Regions from separate parts of the Variovorax sp. TLI9-5A genome, predicted to be linked through region 1. Evidence: predicted binding sites of a transcription regulator. Region 1 holds the regulator's gene; the other holds the start of a gene.

Evidence for each region. The regulator LexA, encoded in region 1, represses DNA repair genes until DNA is damaged. The targets are predictions, from matches to a motif close to ACTGTATNNNNATACAGT.
Region 2: the regulator LexA is predicted to act here: its motif matches at 1,462-1,479, upstream of AC1VNX_RS32185 (ATP-dependent helicase).

What each region holds. Positions count from the first base shown of each region.
Region 1 covers NZ_CP200310.1:3,458,179-3,461,587, forward strand. The annotation lists gene AC1VNX_RS16365 (D-2-hydroxyacid dehydrogenase family protein) at 1-552, opposite strand, end outside; gene AC1VNX_RS16370 (hypothetical protein) at 653-1,036, opposite strand; gene lexA (transcriptional repressor LexA) at 1,176-1,859, opposite strand; gene AC1VNX_RS16380 (asparaginase) at 1,933-2,898, shown strand; gene adk (adenylate kinase) at 2,950-3,409, opposite strand, start outside.
Region 2 covers NZ_CP200310.1:6,774,135-6,777,543, forward strand. The annotation lists gene AC1VNX_RS32185 (ATP-dependent helicase) at 1-1,448, opposite strand, end outside; gene corA (magnesium/cobalt transporter CorA) at 1,687-2,673, shown strand; gene AC1VNX_RS32195 (YoaK family protein) at 2,741-3,409, shown strand, end outside.

The sequences.
Region 1 (3,409 bases):
GCCCCAGATCACGACCTGCATGCCGAAGGCCTGCCCGTAGCGCGCGACCAGCTGGCCGATGCGGCCGTAGCCCCAGATGCACAGCGTCTTGCCCTTGAGCACCGAGCCGATCCCGAAATTGGGCGGCATCGAGGCCGACTTGAGCCCCGACTGCTGCCAGGCACCGTGCTTGAGGTTGCTGATGTACTGCGGCAGCCGGCGCATGGCGGCCATGATGAGCGCCCAGGTGAGCTCGGCGGGTGCCTGGGGGGAGCCGGAGCCTTCCGCCACGGCCACGCCGCGCTCGGTGCAGGCTGCGACGTCGATGTGTCCGGCGACGCGCCCGGTCTGGGAAATTAGCTTGAGCTTGGGCAGCTTCTCGATGAGCTGGCGCGAGATCTGGGTGCGCTCGCGGATCAGCACGATCACGTCGGCGTCCTTGAGTCGGACCGACAACTGCCCAATGCCCTTGACCGTGTTGGTATAGACCTTGGCTGCGTAGGCGTCCAGCTTGGAAGCGCAGCGCAGCTTGCGCACGGCGTCCTGGTAATCGTCGAGGATCACAATGTTCATGGCGTGCCATTGTGCCTCGCAGCATTGGAATGTCGCGCCGGCGAACGTTTGGATACCCGCCCTGCAGGCGCTTGCAGGGTGTTTCGGGCCCGGCGCCGGCTCAGTGCAGGCGCGTGGAGCGCGGGGCAGTGGCCATGGTTTCCGCGGCCTCCAGAGCGGCCAGCCGGTCGAGCTCGGCGCAGACATCGGCCATGCGGCCGGAGATCCGCACGCGGTTGTTGTTGCGCTGCTGGCCCTTGCCATCGACCACGCAGACCACGCGCAGCGGGCGCGCCGGCGCGGCCGTTTCAGAGGGCGCTGTGCCGCCGGAACGGGCGGTACAGGCGGGGCGCACCGCTACATAGCGCAGCCCTGCCGAGGACTCGGTGGCGTCGAGACGATCCCTGAGGTGCGAAGACGAAGAGCGGCGAGCCGTCATCAGGCGATTGGCCAGCGATTGAAGCGGCATCCAGATGTCGGCGATGGCGAGGAGGGCGATTCCCATGTGAACTCCAAAAATGTATGAGGTTGAACACAGGCAGGATTTCTTGAATCGGCCGCGACAGGGTGATGGCGACTCTTCGCCATACGCCCGCCACCTGTCGTTGCCGGATGGGGTGCTGTGGAAAGCAGGCCGCAGTGGCCTACATCAGCATGGTGTTCCGGATGAGCCCGACCGCGAGCCCTTCGATTTCGAAAGGCTCGCCGGGCTGCACGATGATGGTCGGGTAGTCGGGGTTCTCGGCGTGCAGCTCGATGACCTGCTTGTTGCGCTTCAGGCGCTTGACGGTCACTTCGTCGCCGAGACGTGCGACCACGATCTGGCCGTTGCGCGCCTCCTTGGTGGCCTGCACCGCGAGCAGGTCGCCGTCCATGATGCCGGCGTCGCGCATCGACATGCCGCGCACCTTGAGCAGGTAGTCGGGTTGGCGCTGGAACAGCGTGTTCTCGACGTAGAAGGTCTGGTCGACGTGCTCCTGGGCCAGGATGGGAGAGCCGGCTGCGACGCGGCCGATGAGCGGCAGTGCCAGCTGGGCCATGCCGGGCAGCGAGAGCGAGAACTGGCCGCCTTCGCGGTGGCGCGTTTCGTTGAGCGAGCGCAGCGCGTCGCCCTTGAGGCGGATGCCGCGGGAAGTGCCGCTGACCAGTTCGATGACGCCCTTGCGCGCCAGCGCCTGCAGGTGCTCTTCGGCGGCATTGGCCGACTTGAACCCGAGCTCGTTGGCGATTTCGGCGCGCGTGGGTGGTGCACCGGTGCGTGCGATGGCGCTCTGGATGAGGTCCAGGATCTGCTGCTGGCGGGCTGTAAGCTTCACGGCGAACTGCATGTGTGGTTCCTTGCGGCACTGGTTGGATATCCAGTGCCTGTATTTTTAACCAGTTTTTAGAAGTTGACAAGCCATGGTCAATTCCTCTTCGCCTGAACTGTCGCGCCGCGTGGTGGTTCTGGGCACCGGCGGCACCATCGCGGGCCGGGCCGCCAGCAGTGACGACAACATCGGCTACACCGCCGCGCAGGTGGGCGTGGCCGACCTGCTGGGCGGCATCGAGGCGCCCGCCGGCGTGGCGCTGGAGGCCGAGCAGGTAGCCCAGGTCGACAGCAAGGACATGTCCTTCGACATCTGGCAGCAGCTGGCCCGGCGCTGCGCGCACTGGCTGGCGCAGGCCGACGTGGCAGGCGTGGTGATCACGCACGGCACCGACACGATCGAGGAAACCGCATTCTTCCTGCACTCGGTGCTGGTGCCGTCCAAGCCCGTCGTGCTGACCTGCGCGATGCGCCCGGCCACCGCGTTGTCGCCGGACGGACCGCAGAACGTGCGCGACGCGGTCAGCGTCGCCGCGTCGCAGGGCGCGCGCGGCGTCACGGTGGTGTGCGCCGGCGCGATCCATGCCGGCGTCGACATCCAGAAGGTTCACACCTATCGGCTTGATGCCTTTGCCTCAGGCGATGCGGGGCCCGTCGGCTATGTGGAAGAGGGTGAAGTGCGTCTTGTCCGGGCGTGGCCGCAGGGTGGGGCGCTGCCTGTGGTGAAGCTCTTCGGGCCGGCAGAAGTGCAATGGCCCCGGGTGGAGATCGTGATGAGCCACGCCGGCGCCAGCGGCGCGGTGGTCGAGGCGCTGCTTCAGGCGGGCGGGGCGGACCCGGTGCGCGGACTGGTCCTCGCGACCACCGGCAACGGCACCCTGCACCATGCGCTGGAAGCTGCCGCGCTCAAGGCGCAGGACGCCGGCATTGCAGTGCTCCGGGCCACGCGTTGTTCGAGCGGGCGCATCCTGCCGAAGGCGGGCGATCTGCTTCGCGATGCAGGCGCGCTGACGCCTGTGAAGGCGCGCATCGCCCTGATGCTCGAATTGCTGGGCTGAAAGCAAAACCGCCCCTCTGGAAGGGGCGGTTCGGTGTGAGTCAGATGACGATCAACTGCTCAGTGCAGCCAGCGCACGCTGCGTGATCTCGTCGACCGTGCCCACGCCCTTGATGGCGCGGTACTTCGGCGCGGCGGCCGGATCCGTCTTGGCCCAGGCGGAGTAGTAGTCGACCAGCGGACGCGTCTGCTGGCTGTACACGTCGAGCCGCTTGCGCACGGTTTCTTCCTTGTCGTCCTCGCGCTGGATCAGGTCCTCGCCCGTCACGTCGTCCTTGCCTTCCACCTTGGGCGGATTGAACTTGACGTGGTAGGTGCGGCCCGAAGCCGGGTGCGAGCGGCGGCCGCTCATGCGCTCGATGATGTCGCCGAAGGGCACGTCGATCTCGAGCACGTAGTCGAGCTTGACGCCGGCCGCCTTCATGGCGTCGGCCTGGGGAATGGTGCGGGGGAAGCCGTCGAACAGGAAGCCGCTGGCGCAATCGGGCTGCGCAATGCGTTCCTTCACGAGA
Region 2 (3,409 bases), 3.3 Mb from region 1:
ACGAAATCGCGCACCGCCTGGGCCGGGTCGGCCGCCTGCTCCATCGCATCGAGCAGGCGCGCGCTCGTGGCGGGCCCGATGCCGGGGATGAGCTGCGTCACGCGGAAGCCCGCCATGCGCCCGCGCGGGTTCTGCGCGAAGCGCAAAACCGCGAGCAGGTCCTTCACATGCGAGGCCTCCAGAAATTTGAGCCCGCCGAACTTCACGAACGGGATGTTGCGCCGCGCCAGCTCGAGTTCGAGCGCCGCGCTGTGCGTCGAGGTGCGGAACAGCACCGCCTGCGACTTCAGCGCCAGCCCGCCCTCGCGGTGCGCCAGAACCTTGTCGGCCACCCAGCGCGCCTGCCCCGCCTCGTCGGGCACGAGCACCAGGAGCGGCTTGCCCGCCGAGGGCTTGTCGGTCCACAGCGTCTTGGCATGCCGCTCGGCGGCCTGTGCGATGACACGGTTCGACACATCGAGGATCGGCTGCGTCGAGCGGTAGTTGCGCTCCAGCGTGACCACGCGCGCGGGCTGCGTGAACTGCGAGGGAAAGTCGAGGATGTTGCGCACCGTCGCGCCGCGGAAGGAATAGATCGACTGCGCGTCGTCTCCCACCACCGTCACGCCGCGCCCGTCGGGCTTGAGCGCCAGCAGGATCGCCGCCTGCAGCAGGTTGGTGTCCTGGTACTCGTCGACCAGCACGTGGTCGAAGCGCGCGCCGATGTGTGCGGCCAGCGAAGGCTCGGCAGCCATCTCGGCCCAGTAGAGCAGCAGGTCGTCGTAATCGAGGACGTTCTGCCGCTGCTTGGCCTCGACATACGCGCCGAACAGTTTCTTGAGCTCGGCCTCCCACTCGCCGCACCAGGGAAAGGCCTCCTTCAGCACGTCGGCCAGCGGCGCGCGGGTGTTCACGCAGCGCGAGTAGATCGACAGGCAGGTGCCCTTGCGCGGAAAGCGGTTGACGGTGGAGGAAAGCCCCAGCTCGTGCCGCACCAGCCCCATCAGGTCCTCGGCGTCGCCGCGGTCGTGGATGGTGAAGTTCTCGTCGAGCCCGATCTGCGGCGCGTACTCGCGCAGCAGCCGCGCACCGATACCGTGGAAGGTGCCGGCCCACGGCAGCGCGGGCGGCGCCTCCGACTTCAGCCCCAGCACTTGCGCCAGCACCCGGCCCGCGCGGCGCTCCATTTCCTGCGCGGCGCGGCGCGAGAAGGTCAGCAGCAGCAGGCGCTGCGGATCGACGCCGCCGGCGATGAGGTTCGCGACACGGTGGGCCAGCGTGCTGGTCTTGCCCGAGCCGGCGCCGGCGATGACGAGCAGCGGCCGCTCGTCCGCCACGGCAACTGCAGCACCCACGCCGTGCTCCACCGCCGCGCGCTGCGCCTCGTTGAGCGAGGCCAGCGCCTGCGCCAGGCGTTCGGCCTGGGTCTTCGGCGCGGCGGAAAAAGCGGGAAGCGCAGTGCTCTGCATGGTCCGTGACTTTACTGTATGCCCGTCCAGTCCAGCCACCTCGCCGACATGTGGCCGGTGACATAATCGCGCCTCGCTGCAACCGGAGATTTTTCCTATGGAAACCGCCCCGTCTCGGCAGCTTTCAACTCCCTTTCGCTGACGCCTTTTCGCGCTTCTTGCGCGCGTCGGGCAGGGAATTGAAAGCGCCCCTCTTCCTCGCCCCATCGTCCAGTCAGTCATACCCGGGAGTGAGCCCATGCTCAACATCTTCACGCTCGCCAACGGCCGCCTCGTCCAGGAAGAAATCGAGGCCCTCGAAGAGCTCTCCAGGTTCCAGCCGATCTGGGTCGACCTCGAGTCGCCCACGCTCGAAGAAAAGCGCTGGATCAAGCAGTACTACGGCCTGTCCATCCCCGAAGACGCGATGGACGAGGACATCGAGGAGTCGGCGCGCTTCTACGAGGAAGACAACGGCGAGCTGCACATCCGCTCCGACTTCCTGATCGACGACGACGAAGCCCCGCGCGCCGTGCGCGTGGCCTTCATCCTCAATCAGCACAACACCGACCTGCGCAGCCGCGGCGTACTGTTCTCGATCCACGACGAGGACGTGCCCGTGTTCCGCCTGCTGCGCATGCGTGCGCGCCGCGCGCCGGGGCTGATCGAGGACGCCAAGGAAGTCATGCTCAAGCTCTTCGACGCCGACGCCGAATACTCGGCCGACTCGCTGGAGAACATCTACGACGAACTCGAGGCAGCCAGCAAGAAGGTGCTCTCGGGCAACGTCAGCGACGAGCTGGCCGGCGAGGTGCTCGGCGCCATCGCGCGGCAGGAAGACCTGAACGGGCGCATCCGCCGCAACGTGATGGACACGCGCCGCGCCGTCAGCTTCATGATGCGCAGCAAGATGCTCAACGCCGAGCAGTTCGAGGAAGCCCGCCAGATCCTGCGAGACATCGAGTCGCTGGACAACCACACGGCTTTCCTGTTCGACAAGATCAACTTCCTGATGGATGCGACCGTCGGTTTCATCAACATCAACCAGAACAAGACCATCAAGATCTTCTCGGTGGCCAGCGTGGCGCTGCTGCCGCCGACGCTGATCGCCAGCATCTACGGCATGAACTTCAAGTTCATGCCCGAGCTCGACTGGGCCATGGGCTATCCCTACGCCATCGTGCTCATGGCGGCCAGCGCGCTGGTGCCGATGTGGTACTTCCGCCGGCGCGGCTGGCTCAAGTAGCAGAGCCTTCCGGGGCAGCCCCGGTGCTAGAGTGGCTCTGGCGCCAAGCGCCGACCGGAGAGCCACCTTGCGCAGAATTCGCTTTCTCACCAACCGCCACCGCGCGCCGTCGACCAACACCGCGCTGGGCCTCCTGCTGGCCTTCAATGCCGGCGCCGTCAACGCGGGCGGCTTCCTCGTGCTGCACATGTACACCTCGCACATGACCGGCTTCGCCTCGCAGCTGGCCGACGGCATGGTGCTGGGCAACGTCAAGCTGCTGCTGAACGCGCTGGGCGCGATCCTCGCTTTCCTCACCGGCGCCGCCGTGTGCGCAGTGCTCGTCAACTGGGCCCGCCAGCACCGCATGCATGGCGTGTACGCCCTGCCGCTGATGCTCGAGGCGGCGCTGATGTTTCCCTTCGGGCTCATGGGCGCGATCACGCTGACCTGGGCCACGCCGTTCGCGGTGCCGCTCACCGTGCTGCTGCTGTCCTTCATCATGGGCCTGCAGAACGCGGTGGCCTCCAAGACCTCGGGCGGCAGCATCCGCACCACGCACATGACCGGCAACATCACCGACATGGGCATCGAGATCGGCAAGATGCTCTACTGGAACCGCCGCTCGAAGTCGGCGCCGGCGAACGCCCTGCCCGTGCGGCACGACCGCAGCCGCATGCGCCGCGCCGGCGGGCTGGTCGGCATGTTCGTGCTCGGCGGTGCGGTGGGCGCGCTGGGCTTCAAGTACGTGGGCTTC